DNA from 2 places in the Shewanella sp. W3-18-1 genome. Region 2 is predicted to be linked to the other one. Evidence: predicted binding sites of a transcription regulator. Region 2 holds the regulator's gene; the other holds the start of a gene.
The links. The regulator ArgR, encoded in region 2, controls arginine synthesis, uptake and breakdown. The targets are predictions, from matches to a motif close to ANTGAATANNTATTCANT.
Positions count from the first base shown of each region.

Region 1: a site for ArgR is predicted at 3,862-3,879, ahead of argC (N-acetyl-gamma-glutamyl-phosphate reductase). Genes of this name have one in related genera too.

Region 1 is NC_008750.1:4,415,021-4,422,650, forward strand. It holds gene SPUTW3181_RS20010 (argininosuccinate synthase) at 1-855, opposite strand, end outside; gene SPUTW3181_RS20015 (ornithine carbamoyltransferase) at 915-1,820, opposite strand; gene argB (acetylglutamate kinase) at 1,833-2,615, opposite strand; gene argC (N-acetyl-gamma-glutamyl-phosphate reductase) at 2,647-3,627, opposite strand; gene ppc (phosphoenolpyruvate carboxylase) at 4,251-6,920, shown strand; gene SPUTW3181_RS20035 (DUF1439 domain-containing protein) at 6,920-7,465, shown strand; gene SPUTW3181_RS20040 (CinA family nicotinamide mononucleotide deamidase-related protein) at 7,556-7,630, opposite strand, start outside.
Region 2 is NC_008750.1:797,327-804,956, reverse strand. It holds gene SPUTW3181_RS03765 (cell division protein ZapA) at 1-21, shown strand, start outside; RNA gene ssrS (6S RNA) at 137-317, shown strand; gene SPUTW3181_RS03760 (5-formyltetrahydrofolate cyclo-ligase) at 327-986, shown strand; gene folM (dihydromonapterin reductase) at 1,046-1,765, opposite strand; gene SPUTW3181_RS03750 (thiol-disulfide oxidoreductase DCC family protein) at 2,033-2,431, shown strand; gene mdh (malate dehydrogenase) at 2,523-3,458, opposite strand; gene argR (transcriptional regulator ArgR) at 3,742-4,212, shown strand; gene SPUTW3181_RS03735 (NAD(P)-dependent oxidoreductase) at 4,344-4,976, opposite strand; gene SPUTW3181_RS03730 (LysR family transcriptional regulator) at 5,083-5,991, shown strand; gene SPUTW3181_RS03725 (Dyp-type peroxidase) at 6,064-6,999, opposite strand; gene ggt (gamma-glutamyltransferase) at 7,246-7,630, opposite strand, start outside.

The sequences.
Region 1 (7,630 bases), 1.1 Mb from region 2:
TGGTGTTTCGTAACAACCACGAGACTTCATACCCACTAAACGGTTTTCGGTAATATCGATACGACCCACGCCATGGGGTGCCGCAATGGCATTCAGTTTCATCAGCGCAGCGTATGGCGTTAATGCTTCGCCGTTTACTTTAGTCACACGACCATTTTCGACTTCGAGTGACACGTATTCTGGTTGGTTCGGCGCATCTTCTGGATCGGCAGTCAGTGTCCACACACCTTTACTTGGCTCGTTCCATGGATCTTCTAACTCACCGCCTTCATGGGAAATATGGAAGGCGTTAGCATCACGGCTATAGATTTTAGTCGCTGATGCTGACGTCTTGATATTGCGCTCGGCTAAATAGTCCAACAGATCCTCACGGCTCTGCATAGTCCATTCACGCCATGGGGCAATCACTTTTAAATCAGGTGCTAATGCGGCGAAGCAACCTTCGAAACGCACTTGGTCGTTACCCTTACCAGTACAACCGTGGCACAGGGCATCGGCGCCCACTTTACGGGCCACTTCAACCTGCGCTTTAGCAATAATAGGACGCGCCATTGACGTACCGAGTAAATAAGTGCCTTCGTAAATCGCACCCGTTGCCATAGTTGGGTAGATATAGTCTTTAACAAATTCTTCTTTCAGATCGACGATATGGCATTCTGATGCACCAGAGGCTAAGGCTTTTTCAGTCAAGCCAACGAGCTCTTCTTCGCCTTGGCCGACGTCGGCGCAAAATGCAATGATTTCGCAGTTATCGTAGTTTTCTTTTAACCAAGGAATAATGGCCGAGGTATCTAGACCACCTGAATAGGCTAAAACCACTTTTTTCACGCCAGTATTTTTGTTCTCGATAGACATCTTAAATTCCTATGACTCGTTTCTCTCAAGGAGAAAACAGGCTGCTAAACAGGGTTAATTTAACTAAATAAGGTTACCAGTACTGCATTTTGGGCATGCATCCGATTTTCGGCTTGTTGCAGAATTAAGGATCCTGCACCGTCCATCACTTCATCTGTTACTTCTACACCACGGTGGGCGGGCAAACAATGCATAAAGAAGTTAGCACCCGCTTTCGCCATCAAGGCTTTGTTGACTTGATAAGGTGCAAACTTATCCTTAATCTCCGCTAATGGAGTTGAATCGCCCATTGAAATCCAAGTATCAGTATAAATAGCATCGTGGCCTTCAATCGCATCGATATCTGAGGTCAGCACTATCTTGCCGCCATATCGTTTGGCGAGCTCTTGCACTTCTGCCACTACGTAGCCATCAGGAAAGTGACCCGCAGGGCAGATCACTGTCATGGTGGCACCGAGAATAGCCGCACAATACATCAGCGAGTGAGTGACATTATTACCATCACCAACATAAGCTAATTTAGCTTTGCTGACATCCTCAAACTGCTCTGCCAGAGTTAAAAAGTCAGCTAAGGCTTGGCAAGGATGATAAAGATCTGACAGCGCATTGATCACAGGCACTGAGCCGAACTCGGCTAATTGTTCGATAGTGGTGTGTGAATAGGTTCTCGCCACAATTGCGTCGGCCCAACAGGACAGGTTAGCAGCAAAGTCAGCAACCGATTCCCGTTTCCCCAGCTCACCATTTTGCTGGTCTAGGTATAAACAGTGGCCACCGAGCTTATTAATACCGATATCAAAGCTAACGCGGGTTCTGAGCGAGGGCTTTTCAAATAACATCACCACACTCTTGCCATCCAGCGCATGACGATACTCTGCCGGATTGGCTTTGATCGTTTTTGCCAAGGCAATGAGATCCTGTAACTGCTGCTGGGTTAAGTCTTTTATCGATAGTAAATGCTTCATAACCTACTCCACTTATGGTTGGATTTGTGTTCCTACGGCTTCACCTTTTGCTAATGCGATTAATTGGCTTGCATCACGCCACGAGGCAACTTGTACCGCCTGCCCCATCCACTGCGCGACTTCGAGCGCAGCTTCAACTTTGACCTTCATTCCTTTTTCGATCACACCTTGCTTAACAAGGTCTGCTATCTGCTTGCCATTTAAACTGTGGATGAGCTGGCCTTTACCATCGAGCACCCCAGAAACATCCGACAGTAGCACTAACTTGCCTCCTACTAACTTGGCTAGTGCCGTCGCCGCTTGGTCAGCATTGACGTTAAGCATTTGACCATCGTCCATCATGGCGATAGAGCTACAAATCGGCATCCAACCTTGCTCAAGGATAAACTTAAGATAAGTGCCATCCTTTGGCGTGACTTCGCCAACAAGGCCTAAACGCTCATCTTTAATCTTAGCCGAAACAGTATTGCCATCGGCAAGGCTCATGCCCACACTCACAATGCCAGCCTTAGTCGCTGCGCCTTGAAGGATTTTGTTCGAAGTGCCCGCAAGTGCGCCGGCAATAATCGGCATTTGCTCGGGCGGAGTCACCCGTAAACCTTCTAACTTGACGGTCTCCATACCGTTTGCTGCTAACTGCTCATCCACCAGACAGCCGCCGCCATGTACCATCAACACTTGCTGACCATTGGCTAACATAGCCGCAGCCGTATCCATCAATCGCGCCATCCCCATTTCACATTGCAGCAGCGCGCCGCCCACTTTAAGCACTAATACTGAGTTGTTTGTAGACATCTTGACGACTCTCTTAAATAAGGATGAACAATTAAAGGTTAAAATGAATCTTTATGCATTGCAGCGCTTGGCTGGCAGCACCTTTCATCAAGTTATCGATGGCACTGGCCACTACTAAGTAACCGCTATTCTCATCAAACTTCCAACCTAAGTGGCAGTTAGGTGTCAGCACCACGTCATCCACTTTCGGGAACTGATTGTGCTTCACGGTGACCAATGGCGCCTTGTCATACACGCTATAGGCCGCTGCCACATCGGCAGTCGTTGTGCCCGGTTTTAGCTGTACGGTAATGGTCGCTAAAATGCCACGTTTAAAGTTACCAAGGTGCGGTGTAAATATCACTTCTTGGCCAAGCTGAGTGGCGATCTCGGGTTGATGTCTGTGGCCTAATACACCGTAGGGTGTCAGGCTCACTTCACAAAAACTGGTGTGTAACTGCGCTTTACGGCCTGCACCTGTTACGCCACTCACCGCATTGATCACCGGATAAGCCGATGTCAGTAAACTCGCCAATGGTTTTAACGCTGTCAACGATGCAGTAGGGTAACAACCTGGCACGGCAATCATCTTAGTCGCAGCGATTTCTTTAGCATTCCATTCGGCAAGGCCATACACGGCTTTGGCTAAAACTTCAGGATATTCATGCTCAAAGCCATACCACTTAGGGTATTGCGCCACATCGCTGAAACGATATGCACCGCTTAAATCGAATACCGCCAAACCTTGTGCATAAAACCAGGCCGCTAAATGCAAGCTTACTGAATGCTCAGTCGCTAAGACCACGGCATCGGCTTCAGCAACGATTTTTGCCTTAGCTTCATCGGACAATGGCGACAGCGTTAATGCAATATGGCTATAGCTAGGGTACAAATCGGCTAAAGGTTTACCTTTATCTAAACTGTTTTCAGAAACATACAAACCCTGAATCGTCAGTTCTGCTTCTGCATGGATTAAAGCGGTCAGTTGCGCGCCTGTGTAACCACTGGCACCAATAATGGCAATATTTTTCATGTGTTTTGTCTTATTAACCGAATCAAAGAAACTTAAAGAATAGATGAATAGCGTACACGCAACCGCGTACATCTATGATGACAAGACTATCGTCGCAGGAAATCGTAATAGATTGTTATTTTATTCACTGTCAGGCTAATACTGTGCATCATGATATTCACTCTACAGGTCACAGGGGGGTGACTCATCTCAACTGATGGCTAGACTACCACAAAGATCTACTTATGCAATATATGTGAATATATATTTTTAATTTATTTTCATATTCCTTACTCTGCAGTGGATTTCATCGGTAAGTTCCTCATTCAGCTAACTCGTTAATAACTCAGTTATCTAGGTCTAATTTGCACCGAAACCAGTCCTTTTTATTAACAGCTAAGATACATGCTTGCAAAGCACAAAATGATGCACTTCATATTCACTTACGCTAATCATCACAAAATATTGCGTGACTTCGCATTTCTATTGAATATTCTTCATCGAATATCGTGATCGGTTGTATATCAGATAAGCCAGTCGTATAAGTTATAAGTTCTGCTGTTGACCATAGCCCCAAGTGATAGGTATTGTGCTAACGAGCTAAATGCACAGCGGATTTTTGTGTTTTTCTATTCGGAGTAACTATGTCAGTAAACGCGGCAGACAATATGACAGATATGTATGCGTCATTAAGATCGAACGTGAGTATGTTAGGCCAAATCCTTGGCGATACTATGCGAACCCATCTTGGGGACTCTTTTCTTGAGAAAGTTGAACAGATCCGTAAGCTTGCCAAAGACTCACGCAGAGGCGATCAAGCAGCCAGAGAGCAAATGCTCGAGTTACTCACGGCACTGCCAGACGAAGAATTAGTCCCTTTTGCAAAGGCATTCAATCAGTTCCTTAACTTAGCCAATTTATCTGAACAATTTCATACTATTAGTCGCAATTGTGACGAGCTTGTCTGCGTACCTGATCCAGTAGAACAACTCCTAGGTCGTATGCTCAATGGTCGGATTGATCAAACAAAGATGCTCGACTGTCTAAAAACACTGGATATTGATCTAGTGCTAACAGCGCACCCCACTGAAATATCCCGTCGCACCCTGATCCAAAAGTATGCAGCCATCGTCGACTGCCTAACAGAGCAAGAAAACGACCAACTGTCGGATAGGGAACGTCAACAGATCAATCTGCGCCTGCGCCAATTAATCGCGCAAATATGGCACACCAATGAGATCCGCCGTGAGCGCCCAACACCTGTGGATGAAGCCCGCTGGGGATTATCCACCATTGAAGAGTCACTCTGGCATGCGGTGCCTGACTTCTTAAGACAACTTAACGACCAAGTGCAGCAACGTACAGGGCAGCAATTACCGATTGATATCGCACCAGTGCGCTTTTCAAGCTGGATGGGCGGCGATCGCGACGGCAACCCCTTTGTTACCTCAAAAGTCACCCAAGAGGTGCTCGATCGTAACCGCCATGCCGCCGCCAGACTATTCTTAAAAGATATCGTGCTGCTGGTCGGTGAACTGTCGATGGAAGAAGCCAATGATGAGTTAAAGGCTTATACCAACAATAACTGCGAGCCCTATCGCCATGTATTACGCTCACTTCGTCAAAGGCTGCGCGATACCATAGATTATTTAAATGCACGCATCGAAGGCCACAATCCTGAAGTCGATAAGTCGAGCCTGATCTGGCAAGAAAGCGATCTCAAAGTACCGTTAGAAATGCTTTATAAGAGTTTAACCGACTGTGGCATGCGCTTAATCGCCAACGGTTTATTGCTCGATATTCTCCGTCGCCTCGCTTGCTTTGGCATTCACATGCTCAGACTCGACATTCGCCAAGACGCTAGCCGTCATAGCGATGTGCTCGCCGAGTTAACTCGTTACCTCGGCATGGGTGATTTCAATCATTGGGATGAAACCGAGAAACAAGCCTTCCTATTACGCGAACTCAGCAACCGTCGTCCACTGATCCCAAGTAACTGGCAACCCTCGGCCGATGTGGCCGAAGTGCTTAATACCTGTCGTTTGATTGCTAAACATCCGGCCAAAGCACTCGGATCCTATGTGATTTCGATGGCGGGTAAACCATCAGATGTCTTAACGGTTTTACTGTTACTCAAAGAAACGGGCTGTTCGCACCCAATGCGCGTGGTACCGCTATTTGAAACCTTAAGCGACTTAAACAATGCTGCGGCATGTATTACTGATTTGCTCGATATCGACTGGTATCGTGGTTACACAAAAGGCATGCAAGAGGTCATGATTGGTTACTCTGACTCAGCCAAAGATGCTGGCGTCATGGCGGCAGCTTGGGCTCAGTATCGTGCCCAAGAACAATTGGTCGCGGTTTGTAAACAAGCGGGTGTCAAGCTCACACTATTCCATGGCCGTGGCGGCAGCATTGGTCGCGGGGGTGGTCCAGCACACAAAGCGATTCTATCCCAACCTCCGGGGTCGGTAGATGGCCGTATTCGTGTCACTGAGCAGGGCGAAATGATCCGCTTCAAGTTTGGCTTGCCAAAACTCGCGGTTCAAAGCTTAGCCTTATATACCTCTGCCGTATTGGAAGCAACCCTGCTACCACCGCCAGAGCCTAAACAAGAATGGCGCAATTGCATGCAACGCATCGCTGAAGAATCCGTGGGTGCATACCGTGGTATAGTGCGAGATGAACCGGATTTCGTGGCTTATTTCCGCGCGGCAACGCCAGAAGTGGAATTAGGAAAACTGCCACTTGGCAGCCGCCCAGCTAAACGTCGTGTCGATGGTGGGATTGAAAGCCTACGGGCCATTCCGTGGATTTTTGCTTGGTCGCAAAACCGCTTGATGTTACCTGCATGGCTTGGCGCCGGTGAAGCACTTCAAGCCGCCAGTGAACGCGGTGAAATGGGTTTACTGCAAGATATGGAGCGGGAATGGCCCTTCTTCAGCACTCGCATTTCAATGCTAGAAATGGTCTACGCCAAGGCGGAACCTAATTTAGCCCGCTACTACGAAACCTGTTTAGTACCGAAAGACTTGCATCATTTAGGCGAAACCTTGCGCCAACGCTTAGATCTGGGCATTAAAGTCGTGCTTGAACTGACAAAATCAGATAGCTTAATGGCGCATACGCCGTGGAATCGCGAGTCTGTTAAGCTGCGAAATCCGTATATCGATCCATTAAACTTCTTACAAACCGAGCTATTAGCGCGGACACGTAAGGAAACAACCGAAACTCCCGCGTCTGAACATGTACAGTTAGCGCTAATGCTGACCATTGCAGGTGTGGCAGCGGGAATGAGAAACACTGGTTAATGAAAAAACTTTCCCGCACGATTTGCTTGGGACTGACTGTACTGCTTGGCGGCTGCGTCTCGCAGTACAGTATCAGCGAGCACGAAATGGAGCAGTACCTCAGTAAAGAGATCCATTTTGAGATTAAACAAGGCAATCAATTCGTTGGCGCAGAAGTGCGCATTAACGACATCAGTGTCAAGCTAGGAGCAAAACCTGACACTATGAGCGTAAGTGCCGCGACTCAAGTATCAATTAAGAATCCGATCTTTCCATTAAGTGCCAAACTCACAACAACTTTCGAAGCCAAGCCTTGGTATGACAGCGCAACGCACAGTGTCTATCTGCGCCAGCTCGAATTAGTCAAAGTGGAATCAACGCCCAAGGATATTGAAAAAGCGATCAGCAGTGCCACACCTCAGGTGATGAGTTATCTAAGGCAATTCTTAGAAAGCCAGCCAGTCTATGTGCTTGATACTAATGATAGTAACCAAGCACTAATGGCAAAAATGACCGAAAGCATTCAAGTTGCCCCTGGCAAATTAGTGCTTAAGTTCACGAAATAATCTGCCATTTTTGTATCTCTGTAGAAGTTAAAATGCTCCCTCGGGAGCATTTTTGTTAATACATTTAGACTGACTTAAGTCTGTAAAAAGTTACTTGCTGAAGCGTCCAATCGACTGATAATCGACAATTACTGCTTCAGCTAAAAGCTCACGTCTTAACATATC
Region 2 (7,630 bases):
GTTGAGCGTTCAACTAAATAGATTTAAACTGTGCAACTTGGTTATTTAGCCACTCAATTTCAGACAAGAGTTGTACAGTGAATAGTTAAACTGACCTATACTCTTAGGGCAATGTTTAACGATTCGATACCGTTTTTGCTCCCTGGGGTGCAGGCCAACTGGTAATGTCCCTGTGCCGATAATTTTGATCTCAGGGTGAATGCTTTACTGACATTGAGCATGCTCGGCTCGTACCGAGAAGCCTTAGGAAGTAATCATTTACCCGCCTTGAACCTACGGTTCAAGGGCTACACCGGTAGCGGCATTCTGGGGAGCATCTTAATTCTATGTCTACATCAGCCAAACTTTCTTATTTCAGCGTCCAAAACAAAACGGCACACCTTGCCGATGATGCTGCAATCCATTTAAAAGCAAGCCGCAATCAGTTACGCAAAACTATCCGAGCAGCCCGTAATGCCCTGTCCGCAACAGAGCAAAACAAAGCAAGTCTCTGTGCCAGCCAGAAAATGCTCAATGAATTGCAGGCTAAAAAAGCACAGCATGTGGCCTTGTATTTAACTCACGATGGCGAACTTGCTACACCACCGTTGATCCATGCACTATGGCAATTGGGCATAAACACCTATCTCCCAAGGCTGCATCCCTTTAATGCCGGACAATTGTTATTCTTGCATTACACCGCAGATACCCTGATGCAACCCAATCAATTCGGCATCTTAGAACCTAAGTTAGATGTGCGCGCCATTATCCCCGTGACAGCGCTAGATGTGGTTATCACGCCCTTAGTGGCTTTTGATTTAATGGGAAATCGTATGGGCATGGGCGGCGGCTATTACGATAGGACGCTGGCAAACTGGCAGCTTAAAGGTAAACCTTTGCCTATGGGTTACGCCCATGATTGTCAGCAAGTTGCGAGTTTGCCCTGCGAGCATTGGGATGTACCTTTACCTATTATCATCACCCCAAGTCGTGTGCTGACGTTTTAAAAAAGAAAGTGCTAGGTAATTAGATTCTAGGGCCTAGGACCTAAAATCTAGATTCTTTTTTACCTTAAATGCCGACCACCATCGACATGATGGCTGCGCCCCGTGACATAGCGGCTATTTAGCAGATATTCCACTAAATCGATAATCTCTTCATTCCCCGCCTCTTTTGGCAGTAGTGCTTTAGCTAAGGTTTTTTGCTGATAGGCTTCATCATCGCCTTGATTAAATAGGATCATCGCTGGCGCAATCGAATTGACTTTCACTTCGGGGGCGAATTTAGCCGCAAAGGACAAAGTTAAATTATGTAGCGCCGCTTTACTGCCGGCATAAGCGATATGTTTAGCACTGCCCTTTTCGGCCACATAGTCGGTGATATGGATGATATCGCTGGCACCAATCTCCTCTTCTGCACCTGCTTGCAACTGCGATGCTAACGCCAAATTCAATTGATAAGGTACGCTTACGTGCACCTGCATCATCCGCTGTATCACTTCGCTGGCAGTATAGGTTTGACTGCTATCCGCCAACCAATCCGAGGCGTTATGGATAATGGCGCGGATCTTTGGATACTGGCTCAATTGATCAATTAAGCCTTGTACCTGAACATTGTCGTAAAAGTCACATTGGATTATAGTCGCGCCCAAAACCCGCAGCTTATCAATACTCGGATAATGGCTACGATAGGTGCCAATCACACTATGACCTTGGGCAAGAAGATGTTTGGCTAAGGCGTAACCTATGCGTTTACCCACGCCTGTGATGATGATGGGAGATGTCATACCTATCCTTTTGAGTCGTTATTTGTCAGGCTTTACCTTGTTCACTTAAAAATCAGCAATCAAGTTAAACTGATGAATAACCAAGATGTTACTGCACTCATTTGAATTTAACCTAACAAAAAGCCAAATGAGATGCTGATCTGTTCTACAATCGCTTCGATCTAAAACCCTTTATGCTGCGTATAGGGTAAAAGAAAACTGAGCCTTAAGTTCTCAAGCCGAGAACTTAGACCAAGTATTGTGATCACGTCATCAGAGGTAAACCCAATGGAACTGCGGATTTTTTACGATGGTAATTGTCCATTATGTAGCGCCGAAATGCGTCAACTGAAAGCACGCGATCCCAAGAACTTAATTACGCTAGAGGATTTAAATGCACCCGACTTTAGCGAGCGTTTCAGCCATATCGATAAAGACTTTGCTAATACCATACTCCATGGCGAAACCGCAACGGGCGAAGTGTTACTCGGGTTAGATGTCACTTGTAAAGCGTGGGCGCTCACAGGCACGCGCGCTTGGATCCAGCTATTACGTTTGCCTGTGATCAAACCCATTGCTGATTGGTGCTACCTCAGATTCGCAAAGCACAGATACCGCATCTCCTATTTACTGACGGGCAAAGCCCGCTGCGATGATAACTGCCAAATTCCCACTAAGCGCCGCTGATCGACTGAATTAGCTTGAGAAAGTGTAAAATGTAGGCATAAAAAAACGGAGCGCAATGGCTCCGTTATTCATTCGTCACAATCTAAAAAGATTATTTAACGAAATCAACGCCTAGTTTGATATCGCCTTTCAGCGTATCTAACATAGAATCACGGGCGTTAGCTTCAAATGCACTCACTTCACCGTAAGGCAGTACTTTTTCGATACCGTTTTTGCCTAATAGCACAGGTTGTGCGAAGAATTCAGCGTGTTCGCTGCCGCCATCAACGTAGGCACATTCAACGACATTCGCTTCGCCTTGCAGACCACGAACCAGAGACATACCGAAACGGCAAGCCGCTTGGCCCATAGACAGAGTCGCGCTTCCGCCACCTGCTTTAGCTTCAACCACTTCAGTACCCGCGTTTTGAATGCGTTTAGTTAAAGAAGCGACTTCTTCATCGGAGAAAGTCACGCCTTCAACTTGAGACAGTAATGGCAGAATGGTCACACCGCTGTGGCCGCCGATCACGTTGATTTTAACGTCAGCAACGTTTAAGCCTTTTAATTCAGCGATGAAAGTTTCAGAACGGATAACGTCCAGAGTGGTCACACCGAATAGACGGTTCTTATCGTAAACACCTGCTTTTTTCATCACTTCAGCAGCGATAGCAACTGTCGTATTCACAGGGTTAGTAATGATACCAACAAGTGCTTTTGGACAAGTCGCAGCCACTTTTTCAATCAGATTGCGAACAATGCCCGCGTTGATATTGAACAGATCTGAACGATCCATACCAGGCTTACGTGCAACACCTGCAGAAATGAGTACAACGTCAGCGCCCACGAGGGCAGGCGTTGGATCTTCACCAGCAAAACCTTTGATCTCAACCGCAGTTGGAATATGGCTCAAGTCAACCGCAACACCCGGAGTCACCGGTGCGATATCGTATAGAGACAGTTTAGAACCCGCAGGCAATTGAGTTTTTAACAGTAGGGCAAGAGCCTGGCCGATACCACCAGCAGCACCAAGTACAGCAACTTTCATAGTTATCTCCGTTATTTCTCGGATATGTGTGACATGGATCTAGTTTCCGTTGGCGTCACATTACTGGAATGTCACAACAATTTCAATTATCCCTTAGTCGTGGGAGAAAAGAATTACGGAATAAAGTAGAACAATCACTCTATTCTATGCATTAAAGTGCGAAACATAAGCATAACCCCACTTAACAAGTGAATTTTTATTCAACCAATCTGGTTATTTGTTGACAATTTTTCTAAAAATATTCAAAATGGGCCTGTTTTTTTGAATAACGAATAATAACATTATGCAAACGACCAAGAATCAGGATGACCTTGTTAGAATTTTTAAGTCGATTTTAAAAGAAGAGCGCTTTGGCTCTCAAAGTGAAATCGTCGCCGCCTTGCAAGCAGAAGGCTTTGGCAACATCAACCAATCAAAAGTATCGCGGATGCTCAGCAAGTTCGGTGCTGTGCGGACTCGTAACGCTAAGCAAGAAATGGTGTATTGCTTACCAGCCGAGTTAGGTGTCCCCACTGCGGGAAGCCCCTTAAAGAATTTGGTACTCGATGTTGACCACAACCAAGCTATGATAGTTGTACGTACCAGTCCGGGTGCTGCACAGTTAATTGCTCGTTTATTGGACTCAATCGGTAAACCTGAAGGGATTTTGGGGACGATTGCTGGTGATGACACTATCTTTATTTGTCCATCGAGTATCCAAGATATCGCCGATACCTTAGAAACGATCAAATCTTTATTCAATTATGCAGAATAAAAAAACAGGTCAGTTCGCTGACCTGTTTTATTTTACCTGTGCATTTTTAAGTACATAACGGTGCAGTTATATGTCTACTGTCCCTATTACGTTACACATTCCAGCACAGTATCTAACTCACCATCGTCATATCAATAAGCCACACTGATGCGTTGGTTTGGGTGAGTGCCCTTTTCAGCCTCATCTAGCATGGCTTTGGCGTAATCAGTGACCGAAATACGGCTTTGACCATTGGCATCGGTAAAAAAACTGTCGCCACCAACACGATAGGGGCCCTCACTCTCTCCTGGGTAAATCTCAGCGGCAGGGCTAACAAATGTCCAATTGACCGTTGTATTGGCTTCTCTAAACACCTTTAATGCTTCAACCGCCGCTAATGCTTCGCTCTTGTAAGCTTCGGGAAAATCAGGGGTTGATACTAAAGTTACACCCGGTGCGACTTCTAAACTCCCTGCACCACCCACCCATAATAAACGCGGCACTTTGGCCTTAGGCAATATTGCTAATAAATGAGTGGCTGTTCCCGCCACTATTTCGTGGTTTTGTGCGGCACGGCCACCGATCGCGGCGATCACGACATCCTGATTGGTAAAGCTATCAGCAACAAGTGGCTGATTTAAATCCACGGTACGCACTGCCGCATTCGTTGTTGGTAATTTACTTGGATCACGAACCAGTGCGGTGACTTCATGCCCTCGGCTTAGTGCTTCTTTTAAAATTGCACCACCAATCCAACCTGTTGCACCTAAAATTGCGATTTTCATTTTGTTACCTTATTCAGATGGTTTACATTGGATTCAGTTTACTTGGGATATTTCACGTGATAAATATCGATAAATGAGCAAGATTGTTTCAGATTGGGATACTAATATGGATAAGATTGCCGCAATACGCAGTTTTGTCGAGGTGGCAAACTGTGGAAGCTTTACTAAGGCCGCCCAACACCTCGACCTAAGTCGACTACAGGTTTCGCGTCATATTCAAGAAATTGAGCAATGGCTCAATTTACGCTTATTACACCGAACGACCCGTAGCGTAAGCCTAACGCTACAGGGGGAAGAGACCTTGCAGTATTGCCAGCGCTTGCTCAGTGAAGTTGCCGCAATGGAGAGCCGTGCACATAGTCATAATACTGAACTTGTTGGAAGCATCAGAATCGCAACCCCCATAGGGCTGGGGCAGCACAGTCTGTTTGATGTTGTCGATCGCTTTATCAAACTACACCCTAAGGTCAATATCCAACTGGCCATGTCAGACAGTTTTGCCCAATTGGTCGATGAACGGGTTGATGTGGCACTGCGATACACCGAACAGCCCGATGAGAATTTGATTGCGCGGCGTTTAATGATGATAGATGCAGTGGTTTGCGCTGCACCAACTTATCTTGCTAATACAAGCCCCTTAAACGAACCAATTGATTTACTAGCACATAATTGCCTTGTCCACACGGCGCAGCACAGTTGGCATTTTCTAAAAGAAAAACAAAGTGAAGTCATCAAAGTCACTGGTAACCTCAAAGCCAACGATATGGGGGTATTGGTTAGCGCAGCACTGAGGGGGCACGGCATTGTACGTCTCCCCTGTGACTTGGCCAATCAGTACCTTGCCAGTGGCCAACTTCAGGAAGTTTTACCCGACTTTACGACTCCAGGCCAAACTCTATGGGCCGTCTATTTATCCCGAAGTTATCAGCAGATGTTAGTCAGAGCGTTTATCGATTTCACCGCTCAGCAGTGGCAACTCGATATCAAGAAATGGACACCCGCCCATCTGATTTAAACACAAAAAACGCACTTAATGCTTGAGCATCAGTGCGTTTTATTCGTATTTGCTTAAATCGCGTGAGAAGGCTTATTCGTCAAACTGCAGCATAAAGTCTAATGCGGGCGCGAAGAAAGACGAGCCTGTCATCGCCTTAGTAAAGTGCATTAAGTGATCGTGGTTTCCCTCACCATCACCAAACATCATGCTATGCAGCATTTGTTCAAAATGATTCGGTGTACGACAGTTAGAAATAAACATTAAACCTTGCTGCTTGAGCGAGCCATAGGGCATGCTTTGACGCAGAATTTCCATGGACTGACCATCGTTATATTTAAGATTCACACGTTTGATATGACTCGTTAGCGGCTTGTCTTCCGATTCATATTCAATATTATCTTGCTTAGTACGCCCGATAATATCTTCTTGTTTTTTAACCGGTAATCGATTCCATTTACTCAGATTATGGGCATATTTTTGCACATGAATATAGCTGCCGCCCTTAAACTCAAGATCTTCATCTCCTACAAGTGCCACTTCCTGACGGTGACGACCTTTGGGATTTTCAGTACCGTCAACAAACCCTGTCAAATCGCGGCTATCCATAAATCTAAAACCGCGTTCTTCTTCGACTAATTCCACTAAATCTTCAAACATTTGACTAATTTCGTTGGCAACCAAATGCAAAATATCGTAACGGTCACAGCGAATATGCACGAATAAATCGTATTCGATTGCAGGCGCTTCACGGCTTCCAACTTGCATCGCAGGAAAAGGTTTGAGCATTGCTGGACGCGAATCTGGATATAGGCTATCCCAATAGTTAGCGCCAATAGCCACAAAGCCATTGAATGCACTATCGGAATACTGATCTGTCAGCTCATAAATATACTGCGCGACGTTGGCAATACAGGGACGTAATTGAGACTCAACATTATCATTCGCAGTAAACATCAAATAAATACTATGTAAGTTCCCCTCTGCACACACACCCAACTGTTCACGTGGCATATTTTGGATATCCATCTGGTTATGACCCTTTTTATAAATTCATTTTCGGCAATATTATCCGCAACTTTACCCAAAAATGACATTAAGTAACGCACAGTTTGCTCTGATCTGTTTATGATAATGCCAATAGCGGAGCATTATCCCCCAAGACCCTTAAACATAAAAATTGACGAGACCATTAAAGTCTCGCCAATCAGTTTAATCGAATCAATGAAGTCAGGTTCACTCAGTGTTGAGTTTACCTTAGCATTTATATTAGTGTTAATAGCCTGCGGCGTGACCATCCTTGCGACTCTCAGATGCCGCACGATATACACCCGTTTCGGCATTAAATCCAATGGCTTGATAGCCGCCAAAATCACCAAGACTATCACGCAACACATGGCCTTTCTTAATTAACTCACGGCGGGTTTCTACCGGGAAACCTGATTCCAGACTGACATAACCACCATCATGCATGACTTCACCCGTTGGCTCAGTGGAGCCAGAATGTAAAATTCTGGGAGCATCGCCCGCTTCTTGCAAGTTCATTTTAAAATCAATGAGATTGACTAATATTTGAGCATGCATTTGTGGCTGGGTTGCGCCGCCCATCACACCAAAACTCAGCCAAGGCTTCCCATCTTTAGTCACAAAAGCGGGAATA